3 regions of the Streptomyces sp. NPDC111656 genome follow, and region 1 is predicted to be linked to each of the others. Evidence: riboswitches for the same ligand, from Rfam matches in the RefSeq annotation. Region 1 holds a riboswitch; each other region holds the start of a gene.

Region 1 (7,345 bases):
CCGTCGTGGGCGATGAGCCGGCCGCGACGGTGGCGCGGCGAGGCGCTCGCGGTGGCGGCCGGGACGAGCGTCGACAGTGCGGCACCGGCGGCGAGGGTCGCGAAGGCTCTGCGGGTGGTCATGAGGTCCTACCTTCTTGATGCGGGTCTGAGTTGGTCATTCGTAAGATCAGCGGGCCCAGGGGTTTCGGGTATGGCTGTCATGGGGTCGCCGTTGGATGGCTCAAGGAACTTGGCCGCCCGGAGCCCCGCGACGGCTCGACCGCTGATTGGGAGATGCGACGCGATCGCTGTGTAGGACAACGTCGGCGAGGTCGTCTGCTGGGTTCATGTACGACGAGCCGGCGGAGGTGGCCGTGCCCGAGATCTGGGCCGGAGTGGACATCGGCAAGGAACATCACCACTGCGTGGTGATCGACGCGCAGGGCAAACGGCTGCTGTCCCGGCGGGTACTCCGGACGTTGAAGACGCCCGCGCCGATGCGGGTGACGTCGGCGGTGGAGGTCCAGTACTCGTAGCCGGGGTGGCCGGGGTCGATGTCGGCGGCGCTGCCCCGGCCGACGTCGAGGTCGGATTCGCTCGTCGGGTCGGCCGGGTGCTCGCCGGTCACCAGGCGCTGACCGGTGTCGGCGTCGTAGTAGTACCAAGGGAACTTCGATGCGACGCCCAGTTCGGACTGCTGGATCGCGAAGCCCTCCAGGCCGGGCCGGTCGGGGTCGAGGTCGGCGATGTCGAAACGGTCGCCGTGTCCGGCACCGTCGACGACGTAGCGCGGCGTGCCGTCGCTGCCCACGACGTAGTTGCCGTCGGCGATCTCGTCCTTGCCGTCCTGGTCGACGTCGACGGTCCGGGTCTGGTGGAAGCTGGTGGCGCCGCTGCCGGCCGGGACGACGTACTTCCAACGCCGGTTCAGCTCCGTGCCGTTGAAGTCCCAGGTGTGGAAGAGGATCCGGAAGGCTCCGCGTTTGGCGCCGACCCGGGTGACCAACTTCGTGACGAGGCTGGGGTGTAAGCCGTCGAGGTACGCGATGCCGAAGTGCCCGCCGGAGGGGCCGTCGGCGACGAGGTCGTCGGGCACGGGCTGCCGAGTGCGCTCGCTGCCCGTCTTCCCGTCGATCACCGAGATGAACTGGCTGGCGGGCGAGTCGGCGGTCACCTTCGCGCCGTCCGCGAAGGTGGTCCCGTCGGCCGTGTGCACCAGCACCTCGGCCTTGCCGTCGCTGTCGAGGTCGTACACGGTGACGTTGTCGTCGTTGCGGTAGCCGCCGATCGGCGTCGAGCCGCTGATCGCGGCGGGCTCGGGGTCGTTGGCGCCGTTCCCGCCGACCCGGGTGTACGAGCCCGGGCCGAGGTCGACGCGCCACAGCCGCGCGCCGGTGAGCGTGTACACCTCCAGGAGGTCGGGCTTGTCGCGGGTCTGCGCGAGCCGGCTGACGACGAGTTCGTAGCGTCCGTCGCCGTCGAGGTCGCCGGGCCAGGCGTGTTGCACGGTGTATCCGTCGGCGGCGGCCAGCGGAATCTCGGCGTAGCCCCGCACGAAGTCGAGCGCCACCGAACTCGGCTTCCGCTCATGGCCGTTGACGACGGCACGCACGGTGAAGGTGCCGGTGCCCCGGCTGTCGTCCTGGTACGTGGCCGACCGGGTGACCGGCGCCTGGTTGAGCCGCCGTCCGCCCTTGTACACGTTGAACGCGATCGCGTCTCCGGTGGGGGTACCCCCTGTTCGAGCGGAGCCGAGAACTTGGGGGAGCGCATACTCCGTGCCGAGTAACCGCCAGCTCAGGAAGGTTGCCTTGCCCGAGGGGACGGCGATCAGGCCGCGGTCCAGGTTCTCCATGATCCGGCGCGACGGCGGACGCAGTTCGGTGGCGTGCGAGGGCGCGGCGACCAGACCGGCCAGTAGCGCGCAGGCGGTGATGACGCCGAGTCTTCGAGGTCTCACGATGGCGTGCTCCTTGCGGTGGCGACTTCGGCCGCGATGTCGCCGCCGAAGACGCAGAAAGCGCTTACGGAGATCACTGTGGAGTCACTCTCGCACCGTGTCGAGGCCTCGTACGCCGGTGCCACACGACCGCAATGTGCCGATCATGAAAGGACCACGCCGGGACGCGTGGGGAAAGGCCGAGGGCCGGACCCCGCGATCGCGGGGTCCGGCCCTCGAAGACGTGAGAGGCACGGCGGACGTCAGCCGACGGCGACACCGTGCGAGCGAAGGTACGCGACCGGGTCCATGTCCGAGCCGTAGTTCGGGGTGGTGCGGATCTCGAAGTGCAGGTGCGGACCGGTGACGTTGCCGGTCGCGCCGGAGAGGCCGATCTGCTGACCCTCGGTCACGGTCTGGCCCGCCGAGACGGACAGGGCGGACAGGTGGGCGTACTGCGAGTACCGGCCGTCGGCGTGCTGGATGACGACCTGGTTGCCGTACGCGCCGCCCCAGCCGGCCGATACGACGGTGCCGGCGGCAATGGCCTTGATGGTGGTACCGGTCGGGACCACGAAGTCCACGCCGGTGTGGTAGCCGCTGGACCACATGCTGCCGGCGACCTTGTAGCCGGTGCCGATGGTGGCGCCCCCGACCGGCAGGGTGTAACCGGTGTTGGTGGCGGTGCCGGTGGCCCGGGTGGTGGCGGCCTGGGGCTTGGGCGCGTCCGCCGCGCCGGACGACCCGGCAGCCGACTGCGCCGACGATCGCGTGGACGTCTTGGCGGACGACTGCGTGGACGGCTTGGTCGACGGCTCGGTGTCGTCGGTCGACGCGGTCCTCACGCCGATCGTGAGCTTCAGGCCGGGGTGGATCATCGAGGGGTCGCTGCCGATGACCTGGCGGTTGTCGGAGTAGAGCTTCTGCCAGCCGCCACTGAGGTGCTGTCGCTCAGCGATCTTGGAGAGCCAGTCGCCGGCCTTCACCGAATAGGTCTTCGTCGAGGCCGTGGAGGTCGTCGCGGTCTTTTCCGAAACCGTCGCGGTCTTTTCGGAAACCGTCGCGCCGGAAATCGTCGCGGTCTTTTCCGGAGTGGATGAAACCGCGGCCGTCGGCGTCACGGCATGGGCACCGGCGGCCCCCATCAGCGGCAGCGCGAGGGCGGCGCCACCGGTTCCGGCCACGGCGATCGAGCGGGAGAAACGCTGGGACTTGGGTCGGCGGTGCTTACCCTTCGCGGGCATGAAGAATTCCTCTCCGGCGCCTGCGAGGTGAGCTGTCGGGTGCGGGCTGGAGATGCCCGGCCACGCGGCTGCGCGGCTATACCCCTAGCCGTTCCGGAGACCGGAACAGGCGTGGTACCTGTGGGTCCCCCGCTCCTGCCGGTTACCGGTGGGTGTGCGGATACCGGGCGGCGGCAGGATTGGGCGTCCGTCCGGATTGAGGGCGAACGTAAGCGAGATGGGGGCGCATCGCCAACCATGTGGCTTTTCTGTGCGCGTGCCTTTCTTGATCCATGCCGGAATTCCGGTCACCCTCCGTGGACAATGATCTCCCCCGCCCCTCAACCCGCCCGGGAATTCGGGCGGATCGAGAAAGCGGGCCGGCAACGCATCGTCACGAATATGACGCTGCTCACGCACGTCACACCACGGTCCTTCATTCCAGGGCCAGTTGGAATTAAGGCATCAATAAGGACAGAACGCTCACATGCGACGCAGTCGGATAACTGCCGCATCGAAGTCTCCGCGCAGCCCCGTCCGCAACCCGTGATGCAACAGCACCGCACCTCGGTGCACTTCGCCCGTTTCGCGGCATTCGTACGAGGCGCTCGCATCGAGCCCACGCAACCGGAGCGGGGCGACCGGCTCGCCGTGATGCTGCGCCTGGAGCAGGGCGAGGACGACGGTCTCATCGCCGCGGACGTACTGCACGGCGCTCAGCCCGCCCTCCGGAGGCCGCAGCCGGTAGAGGTCGCCGTGCTGCACGACCGGCCGGATCTCCTTGTAGAGGTCCACCCACTCCCGCGCCTCGACAAGCTCCGCCTCGCTCCAGTCGGCCAGGTCGCCGCCCACGCCCAGTACCCCAGCCATGGCGCTCACGAACCGGAAGCGCAGCGAGCTGATCCGACCGTTGAGCTGCGCGTTCGGACTGTCCGTGACCCAGGCGGCCATGATCCGGGCCGGGTGGATCTGACTGAAGCCGTGCTGGATGGCGAGCCGGTCGAGCGGGTCGGTGTTGTCGGAGGTCCACACCTGGTCCGTACGCGCCATGACGCCGAGGTCGATCCGGCCGCCACCGCCCGAGCAGGACTCGAAGGCGACCCCGGGATGCTCGGCGCGCAGCCGGTCCAGGAGCCCGTACAGGGCCTCCACGTGCTCGACCCACAGCTTCTGCGGGTATGGCACACCGGGCCAACCGGCGTCCGTGAAGCAGCGGTTGAAGTCCCACTTCACATAGTCGATCGGGGCACTCGAGAGCAGACCGTCGAGCTGCTCCCACAGGTACTCCTGGACATCCGGGCGGGCGAGGTTGAGTACGAGCTGGTTGCGGAACTCCGTCCTGGTCCGCCCCGGCTGGAACTGCACCCAGTCGGGGTGCGCGCGGTACAGCTCACTGTCCGGATTGACCATCTCCGGCTCGACCCAGATCCCGAACTGCATGCCGAGCGCGTGCACGTCGTCGGCGAGCGGCTTCAGTCCCTGCGGGAAGCGCTCCGGGTTGGGGGTCCAGTCGCCGAGCCCGGCGCGGTCGCTCGTCCGCGCCCCGAACCAGCCGTCGTCGACGACGAACAGCTCGACGCCCATCTCCGCGGCCCGCCGGGCCAGCTCCCGCTGCCGCCCCTCGGAGATGTCGAAGTGCGTGGCCTCCCAGGAGTTGAAGAGCACCGGCCGGTCCTGGTCCGCGTCCGGGATCACGTACGCCCGCTGGTAGGCGTGCCACGTCCGGCTCGCCGCGCCGAAGCCGCCGTCGCTCCACAGCCCCGCGAAGACGGGGGTGGTGAACGACTCCCCCGGCTCCAGACGCAACAGTCCGGAGTCGTCGTACCCCGCGCCGCCGGAGATCTGCACGCGCGCGTCGGGGAGTTGAGCCACGCAGATCCGCCACGAGCCCGACCAGCCCAGCGCGCACCCGTAGACCTCGCCGTTCTCCTCGCTCGCCCCGCTGTCCAGCGCGACCCACGGCAGGTGCTGGTGCCCGGTGTGCCCGCGGCGGCTGCCGATGACCTTCTCACCGTAGGTGAGGGGGGAGCGCGCGAGCCGGGACTCGGCCGCCCACCGCCCGTGCAGCTGGGAGAGGCGCCAACCGTCGCGCTCGGGCAGCGTCCAGGTCGCGGAGTCCGCGCGCAGCAGCTCCAGGGAAGGTCCTTCGTTGGCCAGGGTCACCCAGCGCTCGACGACGTCGCCGCGCATCCGGTAGTGCAGGGTGATGCCGAGCCCGTCGTCCGCGAAGCGCAGCCGCAGTTCGTCACTGTCGGCCTCGTGCGCCTCGAAACGCCATTCGGTGCCGCGCCGCTCCTGCGTCCGTACGGACAGGGCCGGACGTACGAAGCGGGGGCCGCCCTCGACGGGATACTCCTCGCGCCCGTCGAGCCGGGACTCGAAGGGCCGGTACGGCGGGCCGGGCAGGGCGGCCAGCGACTCGGCGTCGGCGAGGGTGATCCGGGGCCCCCAGTGGAGATGGAGCAGTTCGTCGAGGTCGGTCAGCCGTAGTGCGTAGCTGCTCGTGGGGCCCGAAAGAAGCCACGTACGACCATCTTCGCCGATTTCGATCATCAAACCCTCACAGATTCGAACAGCCGCGCTCAATCACCAACATCATCAACGGCGTCTCACCCGGGAGGCAACGGCTGTGGACAACTTCATTGCCTGAGGAACCCATGTCGTATCGTCGAAGGCGCGATCCCCGTCGGCGAGCGTCGCCGAGCAGCGCCGGCGGTCCAATGGGAGGAGCCCCCGTGACGCAGCAGGTCCCGTCGACCGAGCCGGAGCTGGCCGGAGTGCGCAACTTCCGAGACGTGGGCGGCCTGCCCACCGTGGACGGCCGCCGGGTGCGCTACGGACGGCTGTTCCGCAGCGGTCATCTCGCGCACGCCACGGAGGAGGACGCCGCGTTCCTCTCCTCCCTCGGACTGCACACGATCTTCGACTTCCGCAATGCCGCGGACCAGAAGCTGGAGGGTCCGGACGTCGAGCTGCCGGGTGTACGGAACGTGAACCTTCCGCTCACCGACCCTGCCGACGGCAGCGAGTTCTGGAAGATGGTCCGCGACGGCGACGTCGAACAGCTGCGCGGGCACCTCGGCGACGGCAAGGGGGCGAACCGGATGATCGGTTCCTACCGCACGATCGTCAAGGAGCGCACGGCCGAGCACTCGCACGTGCTGCACGCCCTGGCCGAGGACAGCGTGCCCGCGCTGATGCACTGCGCGGCGGGCAAGGACCGCGCGGGCCTCTCCATAGCCGTGACGCTCCTCGCCCTCGACGTCGAGCGCGACGCGATCGTGGCCGACTACCTGGAGTCGAACGCGACGCACCGCCGCTACAAGGTGCGCCGCAACGGCTCCTCGGAAACGGCCCGCTCCCCCGAGGTCATGGAGCTGCTCAGCCCCCTGTTCGACGCCCGCGCCGAGTATCTGACCGCGGCCTTCGAGACGATCGAGGAGACCTGGGGCGGCATCGACGCGTACCTGGAGCGGGGGCTGGGGGTCACGCCCGAGCAGCGGGAGCGGCTGCGCGAGCGCCTGCTGGACTGAAACGCGGCGGTCCGAAACCTGGGGCCTGAACCCTGGGCTACTGGTTCTGCCCGCCCAGCTCGAACAGCAGATAGATGAAGGCCGCGAAGAGATGGCCGACGGCGATGTAGATGAAGAGCCGTACCCACAGGGCGCGGGGGAACTTCTCGACCATGCGCCGCCGCGTGGCGGGGTCGACTGATTCCGTGGGCTCCGAGGGTTGCGTGGATTCCGTCATGACAGCTCTCCCATGGTCGGGTGCCCTGCCGCCGGGCCGAGGCACAGCGCGGCGGTGGGGCTCTGCAGCAGGGTGTGTACGAAGAGGAGTTCGGCCCCCGACTGATCGGCGGCCGCGATGCGGTGCGGGGTCAGCGAGTCGAAGTGCGCGCTGTCCCCGGGCGCGAGCACCTGGGCGGTGTCCCCGAGGCGCAGCCGCAGCCGCCCCTGGAGGACGTAGAGCCACTCCTCGCCGGGGTGGACGCGCACGATGTCGCCTTGCGAGCCGTAGGGGACGTGTACCCGCAGGGCCTGCATTCCGCGGCCCGGGGCACCGGCCTGCCAGTAGGTCCAGCCGCCCGCCTTCGTCGGCTCCATGTCGGCGGCCCGGACGATCGCGTCCCGTTCGGCGACCGTCTCGCCCAGCAGCTCCGAGACCGTCGTACCGTAGATACGAGCGAGTGCGAGGAGCAT
Region 2 (7,345 bases), on a different contig from region 1:
TGGTCTTCGCACCAAGAGACCCCGCCCCGCACGCATTCGAAGGGCTCGCCCGAAAACATCGGGCGGGCCCTTCGCTTTTCCCCATTGCGGGCAGCAGAAATAATCCCCCTCGAATTACCCCTCTTTGTATACGGTGCCGGTGTTAATGACGCACGCCCGTCATGTTTACGGGACGTTGCGAAGTCCTCACACGCTCCGGACGATCTCCCCCGCCGGGAAAACGCAGCCGGTGCGCGACCGTCGCACGCTCGGCGTGCAGCGCCGTTACGGCCCGCGCCCGCTCGCTGTCGCCGCGCGCCACCGCGTCCACGATCCCGCCGTGCTCCGCCCAGGACTCCGCCGGATTGGCCGGCGCCTCGACCGCGTACATCCAGGCGATCTTGTGCCGCAACTGGGCCAGCGTGGAGGTCAACGCGGGGCTCCCGGAGGCCTGCGCGAGGGTCTCGTGGAACCAGCCGCCGAGCGAGCGCAGATCCTCGCTGTTCCCCCTCCTGGCCCGCTCCTGCCCCAGTCTGACCAGACCTCGAAGCACCTTGAGATGCGCCTCGGTACGCCGCTGCGCGGCCCTCGCGGCGCCCAGCGGCTCCAGGAGCATGCGCATCTCGAGCAGGTCCGCGGCCTCCTGCTCGGTGGGCTCCGCGACGCACGCGCCCGCGTGCCGACGGGTGACGACGAAGCCCTCGGCCTCCAGCGTGCGCAGGGCCTCGCGCACGGGGACCCGCGAGACGCCGTAGCGTCGCGCGAGCAGTTCCTCGGTGAGCCGGCTGCCGCGCTCGTAGACACCCGCGACGATGTCGTCACGGATCGCCGTGCATACCGAGTGCGCGGGAATGCGCATGACCGGACCTCCGCCTTAATCCCCGCGAAACGCGGTCGATTGACGCTTGTTCAGCGACTCTATTGCAGAGAACCGGAATTTCCGATGGCGGGCCGGAATCCATGGATATTTTTTGGACAGACAGCCGTTCGAAACGACGAAGCCCCGACTGGGGGAGCCGGGGCTTCGGAAGTGTTGACGCCGGTCGTCAGGCGTTCGGGGTGTGCGAGCGTCAGACGTTCACGCCGTGCGAGTGGAGGTAGGCGACCGGGTCCATGTCGGAGCCGTACTCCGCCGTCGTACGGGCCTCGAAGTGGAGGTGCGGCCCGGTGGTGTTCCCGGTGGAGCCGGAGAGGCCGATCTGCTGGCCCGGGGTGACCGTCTGACCCACGGAGACACCGATGGACGACAGGTGGCCGTACATCGTGTAGGTGCCGTCGTGCATCTTCAGGACGATCTGGTTGCCGTACGCGCCACCCCAGCCGGCCGTGACGACCGTGCCGGAGCCGACCGCGTGGACCGAGGTCCCGGAGGCAGCGTGGAAGTCGACGCCCGTGTGACTGCCGGAGGACCAGAGGCTGCCGCCGGTCTTGTAGCCGGTGGAGATGTACGAGCCGGTGATCGGCAGGACGAAGGTGTTGAGGCGCTTGCGCTCGGCGGCGCGGGCGGCACGCTCCTTGGCCTCGCGCTCCTTCTTCGCCTCCTCGGCGGCCTTCTTGCGTGCGGCTTCTTCGGCCTTCTTGCGCGCGGCGGCCTCGTCGGCGGCGCGCTGCTGGGCGGCGGCCTGCGCGTCGATCTGGGCGGCGACGTCGTCGCCGAGGGTGACGGCCTGGGTCAGCCCGGTCTGCTCGACGGAGGCGTCCGCGGCGAGTGCCGGGGCGGCCAGGGTTCCGATGACACCGGTGGTGGTGAGCGCGGCGACGCCGACGGCGTTCGTGGTGGAGCGCTTCACGCGGCTCGGACGGCGGTGTTTCCCGGGGCCACAGGTGAACGCCATGTAGGGGCTGATCCTTTCCTTCCCTCTCGCCTACCGGGTTAGCTGACGGGTTCGGAGCAGGAAGGTCTCCTACGGACTCCCTCCAGGGAGGGCGTCCGATTCACCCCAGGGACTACGTGTGGGTCCCCGGCTCCCCTGGCTCGCGCCGTACGGGGACTCGGCGATGACTGTCCGGTGCCGCGGGCGCGGCGCACTGCCTGACGAACAGCCGCACCGACGCTAGACGGGGCGTCTTTCAATCAACAAACGGATCACGGCTTTTGTAGTGCATGCCACAGGGCAGACGGGCAACCTCCCTACCAATACGGACATCTTGGGGGTGAAGTCCGAGCGAGAACCCGAGCGAAAACCCGATCAAAAAGGGGCCCGGGCGACTCTGCAGTCACCCGGGCCCCACGGAGTCACGCTCCGTTGAACCTCTACTCCGCCGGAACGACGGTCACTTCACCGATTCCGAGGGCCTTGACAGGCTCCTGGATCTGCGCGGCGTCGCCGACGAGGACGGTCACCAGACGGTCCACCGGGAAGGCGCTCACGGCGGCCGCGGTAGCCTCCACGGTGCCGGTCGCGGCGAGCTGCTGGTACAGCGTCGCCTGGTAGTCGTCCGGCAGGTACTGCTCGACCTGGTCCGCGAGCGTGCCCGCGACGGCCGCCGCGGTCTCGAACTTGAGGGGCGCCACCCCCACCAGGTTCTGTACGGCGATGTCACGCTCGGCGTCCGTCAGGCCCTCCGCGGCGAGGGTGCGCAGCACCTTCCAGAGGTCGTCGAGGGCCGGGCCGGTGTTCGGGGTGTCCACGGAGCCGCTGATGGCGAGCATCGCGATACCGGTTCCGTCCGGCGCGGCGCGCAGGACCTGGCCGAATGCCCGCACACCGTAGGTGTAGCCCTTTTCCTCGCGCAGGACGCGGTCCAGGCGCGAGGTGAGGGTGCCGCCGAGGCAGTACGTGCCGAGCACCTGGGCGGGCCACACACGGTCGTGCCGGTCGGCGCCGACGCGGCCGATGAGCAGCTGCGTCTGGACCGCGCCGGGGCGGTCCACGATGATCACGCGGCCGGTGTCGTCGGCGGCCACCGACGGCACGGGGCGCGGCTCGGCGGACGAACCGGTCCAGTCGCCGAGCGTCTCGGCGAGCAGCGCGTCGAGGTCGACGCCGGTCAGGTCGCCGACGATCACGGCGGCGGACGTGGCGGGACGTACGTGCTTGTCGAAGAAGGCGCGTACGGCCGCCGAGTCGATCTTCTGAACGGTCTCCTCGGTGCCCTGGCGCGGGCGCGACATGCGCGAGGTCGCCGGGAACAGCTCCTTGGAGAGCTCCTTGGCGGCACGCCGGGCCGGGTTGGCCGTCTCGTGCGGGATCTCGTCGAGCCGGTTGCGCACCAGCCGCTCGACCTCGCTGTCCGCGAACGCCGGTGCCCTCAGGGCGTCGGCGAGCAGCCCGAGCGCCTTGGGCAGGCGCGAGACGGGCACTTCGAGCGACAGCCGTACGCCGGGGTGGTCGGCGTGCGCGTCGAGGGTGGCGCCGCAGCGCTCCAGCTCGGCGGCGAACTCCTCGGCGGAGAGCTTGTCGGTGCCCTCGGAGAAGGCGCGCGCCATGATCGTGGCGACGCCGTCGAGGCCCGCGGGCTCGGCCTCCAGCGGCGCGGCGAGCAGCACCTCGACGGCGACGACCTGCTGGCCGGGGCGGTGGCAGCGCAGCACGGTCAGGCCGTTGTCCAGCGTGCCGCGCTCGGGCGCCGGGAAGGCCCAGGGCTTGGGCCGGCCCGCCTGGGGCTGCGGGTGGAAGTCCATGGTGGCGAGCTCGGTCACTTCGCCGCCTCCTCGTCCTCTTCGGTGGTGTCGGCAGCGACCGGCTCGTACACGAGCACCGCGCGGTTGTCGGGGCGCAGGCGGGCCTTTGCGACCTCCTGGACCTCCTCGGCCGTGATGTCCAGGACGCGCTGTACGGCCGTCAGGGCTAGCTGCGGGTCGCCGAACAGGACGGCGTACCGGCACAGTTCGTCGGCGCGGCCCGCGACCGTGCCCAGCCGGTCCAGCCACTCGCGCTCCAACTGGGCCTGGGCGCGCTCCATCTCCTCGTCCGTGGGGCCCTCCTCGGCGAACCGGGCGAGCTCCGCGTCGACGGCGGACTCGATCACCGGGACCTCGACGTCACCGGACGTCTTCACGTCCAGCCAGCCCAGGGAGGGCGCTCCGGCGAGCCGCAGCAGGCCGAACCCGGCCGCGACGGCGGTGCGGTCGCGGCGTACGAGCCGGTTGTAGAGCCGGGACGACTCGCCGCCGCCGAGGATGGTGAGCGCCACGTCGGCCGCGTCGGCCGCGCGCGTGCCGTCCTCCGGGAGCCGGTAGGCGGCCATCAGGGCGCGCGCCGGGACTTCCTCCTCGACGACCTCGCGCAGCTGCTCGCCGATGACCGCGGGCAGCGAGCCATCGCGCGGGGCGGGCTTGCCGTCGTGCCCGGGGATGGAGCCGAAGTACTTCTCGATCCAGGCGAGCGTCTGCTCCGGGTCGATGTCCCCGACCACGGAGAGCACCGCGTTGTTCGGCGCGTAGTAGGTGCGGAAGAAGGCGCGGGCGTCCTCCAGGGTCGCCGCGTCCAGGTCCGCCATCGACCCGATCGGGGTGTGGTGGTACGGGTGGCCCTCGGGGTAGGCGAGCCCGGTCAGCTTCTCGAAAGCGGTGCCGTAGGGCACGTTGTCGTAGCGCTGCCGCCGCTCGTTCTTGACGACGTCCCGCTGGTTCTCCATGGACTCGTCGTCGAGCGCGGCGAGCAGCGAGCCCATGCGGTCGGCCTCCAGCCAGAGGGCGAGCTCCAGCTGGTGGGTGGGCATCGTCTCGAAGTAGTTTGTGCGCTCGAAACTGGTCGTTCCGTTGAGGGAGCCGCCCGCGCCCTGCACCAGTTCGAAGTGGCCGTTGCCCTTCACCTGGCCGGAGCCCTGGAACATCAGGTGCTCGAAAAGGTGAGCAAGGCCGGTACGACCCTTGACCTCGTGCCGTGAGCCGACGTCGTACCAGAGGCACACCGCCGCGACCGGGGTCAGATGGTCCTCGGAGAGCACCACGCGCAGGCCGTTGGCCAGGCGGTGCTCGGTCGCTGTCAGGCCGCCGGAGCCTGCCTCAGCTGTGGCCGTGTGACCCATGGGCATGTACGTCCCTTCGATCGCGGAAACTGCAGAATTCCTGCCGGTCCTGCCACTGTATGCAAGCGCGCCGACAGGTGGCGAAGTTCCCGCACCTCGTACGCCGAGAGCGAGAATTCCTGAGGTGGGAGGCCGGACTTCCGTTCGCCGTGAGCGAGCGGAACGGGGCCCGGTGGAGCCTCTATGGACGGGTCGCGGTCGGCGTTGTCAGTGCGGCGGTCCACAATGGTGCGCGTCAGAACCCGTTCATGCCCCGGCAGAGACTGTGAAGGAGCCGCAGCAGCGATGGCCCGCCGCAGCACGAAGACCCCGCCGCCCGACGACTCGTACGAGGAGAAGATCCTCGACATCGACGTCGTGGACGAGATGCAGGGCTCCTTCCTCGAATACGCGTACTCGGTCATCTATTCGCGAGCCCTGCCGGACGCCCGTGACGGCCTCAAGCCCGTGCACCGCCGCATCGTGTACCAGATGAACGAGATGGGGCTGCGCCCCGACCGCGGCTATGTGAAGTGCGCCCGCGTCGTCGGCGAGGTCATGGGTAAGCTCCACCCGCACGGCGACGCGTCGATCTACGACGCGCTGGTGCGCCTGGCCCAGCCGTTCTCCATGCGCCTGCCGCTGGTCGACGGCCACGGCAACTTCGGCTCGCTCGGCAATGACGACCCGCCGGCCGCCATGCGTTACACCGAGTGCCGGATGGCCGACGCCACGTCACTGATGACCGAGTCCATCGACGAGGACACAGTCGATTTCGCGCCGAACTACGACGGCCAGGAGCAGGAGCCCGACGTCCTCCCGGCGGCGTACCCGAACCTGCTGGTCAACGGCTCGTCCGGAATCGCCGTCGGTATGGCGACGAACATGCCGCCGCACAACCTCGGCGAGGTCATCGCGGCCGCCCGCCACCTGATCCGCTATCCGGGCGCCGACCTGGACACGCTGATGAAGTACGTGCCGGGCCCCGACCTGCCCACGGGCGGCCGGATCGTCGGCCTGACCGGGATCAGGGACGCCTACGAGTCGGGCCGCGGCACCTTCAAGATCCGCGCCACGGTGTCGGTGGAGGACGTCACGGCGCGCCGCAAGGGCCTCGTCGTCACCGAACTGCCCTTCACCGTCGGCCCGGAGAAGGTGATCAGCAAGATCAAGGACCTCGTCAACGCCAAGAAGCTCCAGGGCATCGCCGACGTCAAGGACCTCACCGACCGCTCGCACGGACTGCGCCTGGTCATCGAGATCAAGAACGGCTTCGTGCCGGAAGCGGTCCTGGAACAGCTCTACAAGCTGACGCCGATGGAGGAGTCCTTCGGCATCAACAACGTGGCGTTGGTGGACGGTCAGCCGCTCACCCTCGGCCTCAAGGAGCTCCTCGAGGTCTATCTCGACCACCGCTTCAACGTCGTGCGCCGCCGCAGTGAGTTCCGCCGCGGCAAGAAGCGCGACCGGCTCCACCTGGTCGAGGGCCTCCTCGTCGCCCTCCTGGACATCGACGAGGTCATCCGCCTCATCCGCTCCAGCGACAACTCGGCGCAGGCGAAGGAGCGCCTGATCGAGCACTTCTCCCTCTCCGAGATCCAGACGCAGTACATCCTGGACACGCCGCTGCGCCGCCTGACCAGGTTCGACCGCATCGAGCTGGAGTCGGAGCGCGACCGGCTCAACGGCGAGATCGACGAGCTGACCGGCATCCTCGACTCGGACTCCGAGCTGCGCAAGCTGGTCTCCGGAGAACTGGCCGCGGTCGCCAAGAAGTTCGGCACCGACCGGCGCACGGTGCTTCTGGAGTCCGCGGGCACCCCCGCCGCGACGGTCTCGCTCCAGGTGGCCGACGACCCGTGCCGGGTGCTGCTGTCCTCGACGGGCCTGCTGGCCCGTACGGCCAACGGCGCCCCCTTCGGGGAGGCCGAGGACGCCAAGCGCACCAAGCACGACCTGATCGTTTCCGCGGTGCCTGCGACGGCGCTCGGCGAGATCGGGGCGGTCACGTCCTCGGGCCGCCTGCTCCGGCTGAACGTGATCGACCTGCCGCAGCTGCCGGAGACGGCGTCGGCGCCCAACCTCTCCGGAGGCGCGCCGATCACGGAGTTCCTGTCCTCCCTGGAGCCGGACGAGACGGTGGTCTGTCTGACGACGCTCGACGAGTCCTCGCCCGGCCTGGCGATCGGCACCGAACAGGGCGTCGTGAAGCGTGTGGTCCCCGACTACCCCTCGAACAAGGAGGAGTTGGAGGTCATCACCCTCAAGGACGGCGACCGGATCGTCGGCGCGGTCGAACTGCGCACCGGCGAGGAGGACCTGGTCTTCATCACCGACGACGCCCAGCTGCTGCGCTACCAGGCCTCGCAGGTCCGCCCGCAGGGCCGGGCGGCGGGCGGCATGACGGGCATCA
Region 3 (7,345 bases), on a different contig from region 1:
CCGGCGTCCACGACGGCCGCGCCACCACTCGTCGGGACCAGCGTGAACTTCAGCGGCACCCCGGTCTTCGCGTCCACCGCGACGGTGATCGCGCCGACCGTGGAACCGGACTGCTTCGGCTTGATGAGCAGCTTGTAGGCGTCACGGCCCGCGACCTGCGCCGTGCCGTCGACCGTCACGGAGGTCGTGTCGTCCACCGACTTCAGGGCCTCGTCGGCGAGCTCCTTGGGCGTCGTCGGGACGTCCTTCGGCGCCTTCTCCTCGCCCTTTTCGGCTGCGGGGGCCGTCGAGTGGTACACCTCGTTCGACTTGCTGTCGTACGCCCACACGTCGTTGCCGTTGTGGATGATGCTGTACTCGGCGGCGTTCTCCAGGACGGAGATCTTGGCCTTGTCCGGGCCGTCCGCCGCGACGCGCACCGTGTGCGTGCCGGAGGCCAGCTCCATGAGCTTGGACTGCGGGTCGGCGGAGGAGCCGCCGGACCCCTCGGTGGCGCCGGACAGCAAGCCGCTCTCCAGGCCGCCCAGGCTGGGCAGTCCAAGATCGGTGCTGACCTTGACCGTGCCGGACAGCTGCTGGACGTCCGACTTGGCGATCTTCTCGATGAGCTGCTCTGCGGTGATCTTCGGCAGGCTGGGGTCGCCGGAGTCGGCGAGCGCCGGGACGAGCCCGATGGTCGCGGCCGCCACCCCCACCACTGCGACCGGAACGACGTAACGAGCCGCCTTGCGCCGGCCGGCGCGGACGTCGTCGGCCTCGTCGGGCAGCCCTTCCGCCCCGGCGGTCCTGTCGGATTCGTACGGTGCCATGTGTGCCTTACCTCCGTCGTCGGCGGCGGCCTACCGTCCTCACTTCTCCACCCCTATAGCCGCCATTCTCACCCGAACCGGTGAGGAGTGGTGTTCTCAATCTGACCAAATCGGCCGACGAGAAGCGTCAGACCCCGGACGCAACTCCATGTAGTCCTGCGGTATGACATGAGGAAGCGATGGCTCCCCCGACCCGTAGGGGTTGGGGAAACCACCGCCTGAGCCTCACTGAGCCCCGGTACCCGTCAGCGCTGCACGAACACGTAGTCCGCCTGGTAGGGCACGCCCACGATCGCGCCCGGTGAGCAGGAGCCGGCCGGGGCGACGCCGCCCACGGTGTTGAGCCGCAGGATCTCCTGCGTGTCGGCCAGCAGACCGCGGTGCTTGCCGGACTGTGTGGCCCTGAGGTCCAGCTCGGCGATGTTCTTCTCGCCGTTCGGAGTCTTGGAGATCACCGCTCCGGTGACCGCGCTGCGGTCAGGCGCGGCCCACTGCGGTGTACCGGAGTTGGGCTTCACGAACGTGTGCACGATGTTGCCACCGAGCAGCGCTGCGACGTCACGCTGAGCGAAGGCGTAGCCACCGCCCTCGGCGGGCTTGCACTCGTAGATCTGCTTGCCCTTGACCACGGACGCCTGGAAGTTGCCGAGGGCGTCACGGAAGTCGAAGGAACCGGTGACCTTGTGGAGCTGGCCGCGAACGGCTCCGCCCGGGAACTCGGCGGTGTGCAGATTGGCGTAGAACGCCCCCGGGTCGTTCTTCAACCGTTCCAGCAGGGCGACGTCCTTCACCTTCACGGTGCCGACCACGTGGTGGTCCTTGATCCTGCCGAGCAGCTTGGTGAAGTCGATCTTGACGCCGCCGTTGGCGCCCTTGGCGCCCTGGTGGATGTGGAGCATGGTCGGCCTGCCGGTGTCGCGCCAGGTCACGGCGACGGACACCTTGTCCCCCTTGACCTTGATGAACTCCAGAGCCGCGCCGTCCTTGTCGCCGACGGCGGGGCCGCCCTGGACGGGCACCTCGTTGGCGCCACGGAGGCTGGTGGCGAGGATGGTGCCGCCGCTGCCGCCGACGACCCCGCTCTGCGCGACGATGGCCTGGTCGCCGTGCACCGAGTGGCTCATGCCGCCGTGGTCACTGTGGTGGCTGCCGCCTGCGGCGACCGCCGGGATGACGGCGGCGGCGACACCGGCCGCGGCCGCCACCGCGACACCGGCCATGATCAGGCCCTTGCGGCGCGTGTCCGACATGGCCTTGAACGTGACGTTCGATTCCATGATTCTTTTTTCTCCCCGTAATGCAGCTGACGCCCCCTGCGTCAGCTTCTGTGCGGGAGTACGGACCGATTCCTACTCTGGACTCAATCCAACAATGTGACGTGCGTCACAACGAGTATGACCTGCGTCGACACCCGGGGAGGGCGTACGCCAGCGGCCCGCCCCGGTAGCAGCTCGCTCCGGCAGTGGCTCGCTCCGGGCACCTATCCGGCCCGGTGCACCACCGCGTCCACCAGCTCCATGAGCGCCGCCTTCGCGTCGCACTCGGGGAGCGGGACGAGCGCGGCGCGGGCCTCCTCCGCGTACCGCACGGTGTCACGGCGGGCCTGCTCCAGCGCCGGATGCGCCCGCAGCAGGGCCAGCGCCTCCGCGTGCCGGTCGTCGTCCGTGAGGTCGGAGTCGAGCAGCTCGCACAGCGCGATGTCCTCGGCGAGACCGAGCCGCTCCGCCCGCTCGCGCAGCCGCAGCACCGGCAGCGTGGCGATGCCCTCGCGCAGGTCCGTACCGGGCGTCTTCCCGGACTCGTGCGAGTCGGAGGCGATGTCCAGCACATCGTCCGCGAGCTGGAAGGCGACGCCCAGCCGCTCCCCGTACTGCGTCAGTACGTCCACGACCGTCTCGTCGGCGCCCGACATCATCGCGCCGAACCGGCACGCCACGGCGACCAGCGAGCCGGTCTTGCCGCCGAGCACGTCGAGGTAGTGGTCGACCGGGTCGCGCCCGTCGCGCGGCCCCGCCGTCTCCAGGATCTGTCCGGTGACGAGCCGCTCGAACGCCTCGGCCTGGATACGGACGGCCTCGGGCCCGAGGTCGGCCAGGGTGTGGGACGCGCGCGCGAAGAGGAAGTCGCCGGTGAGCACGGCGACCGAGTTGCCCCAGCGGGTGTTCGCGCTGGGCACGCCGCGCCGCGCGTCGGCCTCGTCCATCACGTCGTCGTGGTACAGGGTGGCGAGATGGGTCAGTTCGACGACCACGGCCGAGGGCACGACACCCGGCGCGTAGGGGTCACCGAACTGCGCGGCGAGCATCACGAGCAGCGGACGGAACCGCTTCCCGCCGGCGCGCAGCAGGTGCTGCGCGGCCTCTGTGATGAAGGGGACCTCGCTCTTGGTGACTTCGAGCAAGCCCTCCTCCACAGCCGTCAATCCGGCCTGGACATCGGCTTCGAGAGCCTGGTCCCGCACGCTCAGCCCGAACGGCCCGACGACGGTCACGAGAGGTTCTCCTGTCTGCTGACGATCACATGGCGAACTCGGTCGATCATTCGGTCGATGACACGGTTTGTCGATGTGTCGCTGCCATCACTCAAGTCAGCGTATCCGGTCACGTTTCGATCACCACGAGCGCCCACCGTCCCCACTGCCGACTTCCTCCCGACTTCCCTCTCCCCCGCCACCTGATGTCCCCCGAGCGGCAGACAGTCCCACACCTGGGCGGTACGGGATCACGGGCGGTATGTTCTTGATCGGTCGATACGACCGGATATGACCGTGATGAGCATGCACATCCGTACGTCCTTCTCTCACGAGACGACTCACGAGGATCTGTGGATCCCGCTCCCGGACGGCACCCGCCTGCACGCGCGCGTGTGGCGCCCGCTGGCCGACGCGCCCGTCCCCGCTTCCTCGAATATCTCCCGGACCGGCTCACCGACCGGACCGCGCCACGCGACTGGCGGCGCCGCCCCTGGTACGCGGGCCACGGCTACGCGTCCGTCCGGGTGGATGCCCGCGGTCGCGGCAAGTCGGAGGGCGGGCCGACGGACCCGTACGGGGAGGACGAGCGGGCCGACGGACCCGTACGGGGAGGGCGAGCGGGCCGACGGGGTGAAGTGATCCACCGGCTGGCGGACCGGCTCTGGCGCAGCGGCGCGGTGGGCATGTTCGGCATCCCTCGGGGCGGCTTCACCTCCCTCCGGATCGCGGCCCTCGCGCCCGAACCGCTCAAGGCGATCGTCACGGTCTGTTCGACCGACGACCCCTATGACAACGACGGGCACCGCATGGCAGGTTCCGTCCTCGCCGTCGAGACGCACGCCCGGGCGGCCACGGCGCTCGCCGACGCCGCCCGTCCGCCGGATCCTGCGCACGTGGGCCAGGTGATGTGGCGCGGCATGTGGGTGAAGCGCCTGGAGACGGTGGAGCCGTTCATCCATACGTGGCTATAGGTGGCTGTACGTGGCTGTCCCACCCGACCCGGGACGCGTACCGGGCTCCACGCCGGTGTGTGCGAGGACGGGGGAGCGCGAGGACGGGGGATACGGAGGGATCCGGACCGGGGCCTGCCGCCGGGCCCGGCGATCGGCTTCCTCCAGGAGACGCCGGGGTGGTGGGACCACTGGCTCGGGCCGGCCGATACGAGCGCCGCCGAGCCCAATCCCGATCCCGATCCCGACCCGGACCCGGACCCGGACCCAGACCCAGACGCGATCGGCCATCCCGACCTCGGCGCGATCAACAATCCCGGCCCCGGCGCGACCGCCGATCCGGACCCCGACGTGAACGACGATCCGGACCCCGACGTGAGCAACCGTGACGTCATGACGCAGCCCCTCCCGCGCTCCTACGTCATGGCCGCGCGCCCCCGGCGACGACGTACCCGCCCCTCCCCGGCCGCTGGGTGTGGCGACACCGCCTGGCCCTCCCCCTCCGTGACCCCGATCGCGTACGCGCTGCGGGCGCACCGGTGCCGGTGCGCTCCCCTCAGCACACGGGGGTGGACGCGGGCCGTTTCCGCCCCGTCGGGAACGACGCGGACCTGCCGCCGAACCAGCGGGAGGAGGACGCGAGGTCGACCTGCTTCGAGTTCGAGATCCCGGGGGGCCTGGTTCCTGGGGGCGCCCCAGGGTCCGCCTCCGCCGACGTCGCTGCCGACGGTTCCTCGACGCTGGTGACCCGGGGTGCTCTGAACCTGTCAGCGCGCTACGGCCCCGACCAGGCGGTCTCCTGGAAACCGGGCTCTACGGAGGACGTGGTTTTCGACCTGACCGCCATCGGCTACGCGTTCCCGTCCGGCCACCGCATCCGGCTCTCCCTGTCCTCCGCCCACTGGCCGTGGATCTGACCCCGGCCGGGCTCGGCGGTGGGGTTCGCCCTGGACCCGGCGGGCAGTTCCCTCGAACTTCCGGTGCGAGCAAGGGAGTCGGACCCGGGACACGTACACCATCGACGTCGATCCGTCCGCACCGCCCGGAGCCGCCCTGGGACGCCCGGGTCGAGACACGCTCTGAACTCAGCTGCGACGTCCGGGAGTTCGCCACCTCGAACGAGCTGATCCGCAAGGACGGCAACGCGGTGGTCTTCCATCGGACGTGGGAGAGAAGAATCCCCGGGCCGAGGCAGTGGCGAGGGGCAACAGGGCCTATGCGGGGCAGGAGTTCGAGCCCCGCCCGGACCCGATGTGCCACGAATTTCCCGAATACCGGGCCTGCGGCCTCTACTTCAAGCCCAACGTCGGCCGGCTCCCTGACGACGACCTCGACACGGACCTGTCCGCATGGGAGGTCCGTCCGGCTCCGCCCGCGAGCTCACCGGCCTGGACACTCGAAGCGTGATGTCCGATTTGCCGCCAGTGCCGCTTTATTTCTGCTTGGTCGCGTGAATTGGGTCACTCCCATACAGGGTGGGCTCTTTATCCCCTCTTGACGACTTCCCCTTTGCATAAGGCAAGTTGAGTGTCACGTTCCGGATTAATCGGGCATTTTCTCCCTCCTATCGCCCAGGTGAAAGCGATCTACACCGGGAAATGAGGGCTTGTTCCGGACATGTGCTCTCGCATACGTTCACGTCAATCCGGACGGACCGCCCAATCCTGCCGCCGACCGGAACAACCCAGCCACCCACACACACGCACGGCAGGAGCGGGGGACCCAGGTAAGCCGCCGATCCGGACACCGGAACGGCTAGGGGTGAAGTCGCACACACCGTGCGGCCGGGCAGCTCCCGCCCGAACCCGACAGCTCACTTCGCAGGCGCCGGAGAGGAATTCGCCATGTCCGCACGAGGCAAGCACCGCAGCTTCAAGATCCACGGCATGCTCACTCGGGGCATCCTCGCCGCGGGAATGGGCGGAGTCGCACTCGCCCTTCCGCTCGTGAGCGCGACCTGCGCGCAGGCCGCCACGGCCACCACCACTGATGTCCAGCTCATCACGTACAAGGTGGTCCCGGGCGACACCCTGGCCAAGATCGCGCAGAAGTACCCCAAGAGCGGCGGCGCGGCGAAGCTGTACACCGCCAACCGCGCGGTCATAGGCCCCGACCCGACGACGCTCCGTCCGGGCCTCACCCTGACCGTGGGCACCAGAACCGTCAAAACCCCCACCAAGAAGACCCCGGCGAAGACGGCGCCCACCACGTCGAAGACGTACGCGAACAACCTCGACGGATGGATCAAGCACTCGCTGGACATCATGGCCCGCAACAAGATCCCCGGCACCTACAACGGCATCCACCGCAACGTCATGCGCGAGTCCTCCGGAAACCCCCTGGCCATCAACAACTGGGACTCCAACGCCAAGGCCGGCATCCCCTCCAAGGGCCTGCTCCAGGTCATCGACCCCACGTTCAAGGCCTACCACGTGCCGGGCACGTCGATGAACCCCTACGACCCGGTCGCGAACATCACGGCGGCCTGCAACTACGCGGCGCACAAGTACGGCTCGATCGACAACGTCAACGGGGCCTACTGACAGGACTGGTGGGGCTGGTTGGGCCGGTAGGGCTGGTACGACTGCCGGGGCTGATGCGGCTGATACGGCTGATGAGGTCGGAGAGACTCGGAGAGCCCCCGGGACCCACCGGGCTCTCCGGACTCCCGGAACCGATCCGACCGGCACGGAAACAGCCGCTCCAGCACCACCGCGATCCCGTCGTCCTCGTTCGACAGCGTCACCTCGTCGGCCACCGCCTTCAGCTCCGGATGGGCGTTGGCCATGGCGACCCCCCGGGCGGCCCAGTCGAACATGGGGATGTCGTTGGGCATGTCGCCGAAGGCGATGGTGTCGGCGGGAGTGAGGCCGAGGTGGGTGGCGGCGAGCGCCAGACCGGTTGCCTTGGTCACGCCGCATGGCTGGAGTTCGACGGTCCCGGGCCCCGACATGGTGACGGTGGCCAGCGAGCCCACCACACCCCGGGCCGCCGAGGCCAACTCGTCGTCGGACAGCGACGGATGGCGGAGCAACACCTTGCTGATCGGCTCCGTCCACAGTTCGTCGCGGTGGCGCACTCGTACCGCCGGAAGCGTCGGATGCGGCATCACG

The links. Region 1 has a riboswitch for cyclic di-AMP ahead of ACZ7M3_RS12645 (M23 family metallopeptidase). Riboswitches for the same ligand answer to the same signal wherever they lie in the genome.
Region 2: it holds a riboswitch for cyclic di-AMP, as region 1 does, so the genes downstream of both, ACZ7M3_RS49490 (M23 family metallopeptidase) here and ACZ7M3_RS12645 (M23 family metallopeptidase) in region 1, are expected to answer to the same signal.
Region 3: it holds a riboswitch for cyclic di-AMP, as region 1 does, so the genes downstream of both, ACZ7M3_RS09575 (LysM peptidoglycan-binding domain-containing protein) here and ACZ7M3_RS12645 (M23 family metallopeptidase) in region 1, are expected to answer to the same signal.

What each region holds. Positions count from the first base shown of each region.
Region 1 is NZ_JBVKCA010000003.1:529,983-537,327, forward strand. Features, by position in the region: gene ACZ7M3_RS12630 (DUF6250 domain-containing protein) at 1-122, opposite strand, end outside; partial or broken gene ACZ7M3_RS12635 (IS110 family transposase) at 356-454, shown strand; partial or broken gene ACZ7M3_RS12640 (rhamnogalacturonan lyase family protein) at 505-1,836, opposite strand; gene ACZ7M3_RS12645 (M23 family metallopeptidase) at 2,184-3,164, opposite strand; cyclic di-AMP (ydaO/yuaA leader) riboswitch at 3,167-3,325, opposite strand; gene ACZ7M3_RS12650 (alpha-galactosidase) at 3,627-5,696, opposite strand; gene ACZ7M3_RS12655 (tyrosine-protein phosphatase) at 5,879-6,676, shown strand; gene ACZ7M3_RS12660 (DUF6126 family protein) at 6,714-6,830, opposite strand; gene ACZ7M3_RS12665 (helix-turn-helix domain-containing protein) at 6,890-7,345, opposite strand, start outside.
Region 2 is NZ_JBVKCA010000037.1:46,428-53,772, forward strand. Features, by position in the region: gene ACZ7M3_RS49485 (GntR family transcriptional regulator) at 143-838, opposite strand; gene ACZ7M3_RS49490 (M23 family metallopeptidase) at 1,050-1,814, opposite strand; cyclic di-AMP (ydaO/yuaA leader) riboswitch at 1,827-1,987, opposite strand; gene ACZ7M3_RS49495 (M16 family metallopeptidase) at 2,234-3,622, opposite strand; gene ACZ7M3_RS49500 (M16 family metallopeptidase) at 3,619-4,959, opposite strand; gene ACZ7M3_RS49505 (DNA gyrase/topoisomerase IV subunit A) at 5,239-7,345, shown strand, end outside.
Region 3 is NZ_JBVKCA010000002.1:868,497-875,841, forward strand. Features, by position in the region: gene ACZ7M3_RS09550 (LolA family protein) at 1-809, opposite strand, end outside; gene ACZ7M3_RS09555 (CHRD domain-containing protein) at 1,055-2,086, opposite strand; gene ACZ7M3_RS09560 (polyprenyl synthetase family protein) at 2,290-3,300, opposite strand; partial or broken gene ACZ7M3_RS09565 (CocE/NonD family hydrolase) at 3,586-5,415, shown strand; gene ACZ7M3_RS09570 (hypothetical protein) at 5,397-5,639, shown strand; cyclic di-AMP (ydaO/yuaA leader) riboswitch at 5,955-6,074, shown strand; gene ACZ7M3_RS09575 (LysM peptidoglycan-binding domain-containing protein) at 6,077-6,775, shown strand; partial or broken gene ACZ7M3_RS09580 (HAD family hydrolase) at 6,925-7,345, opposite strand, start outside.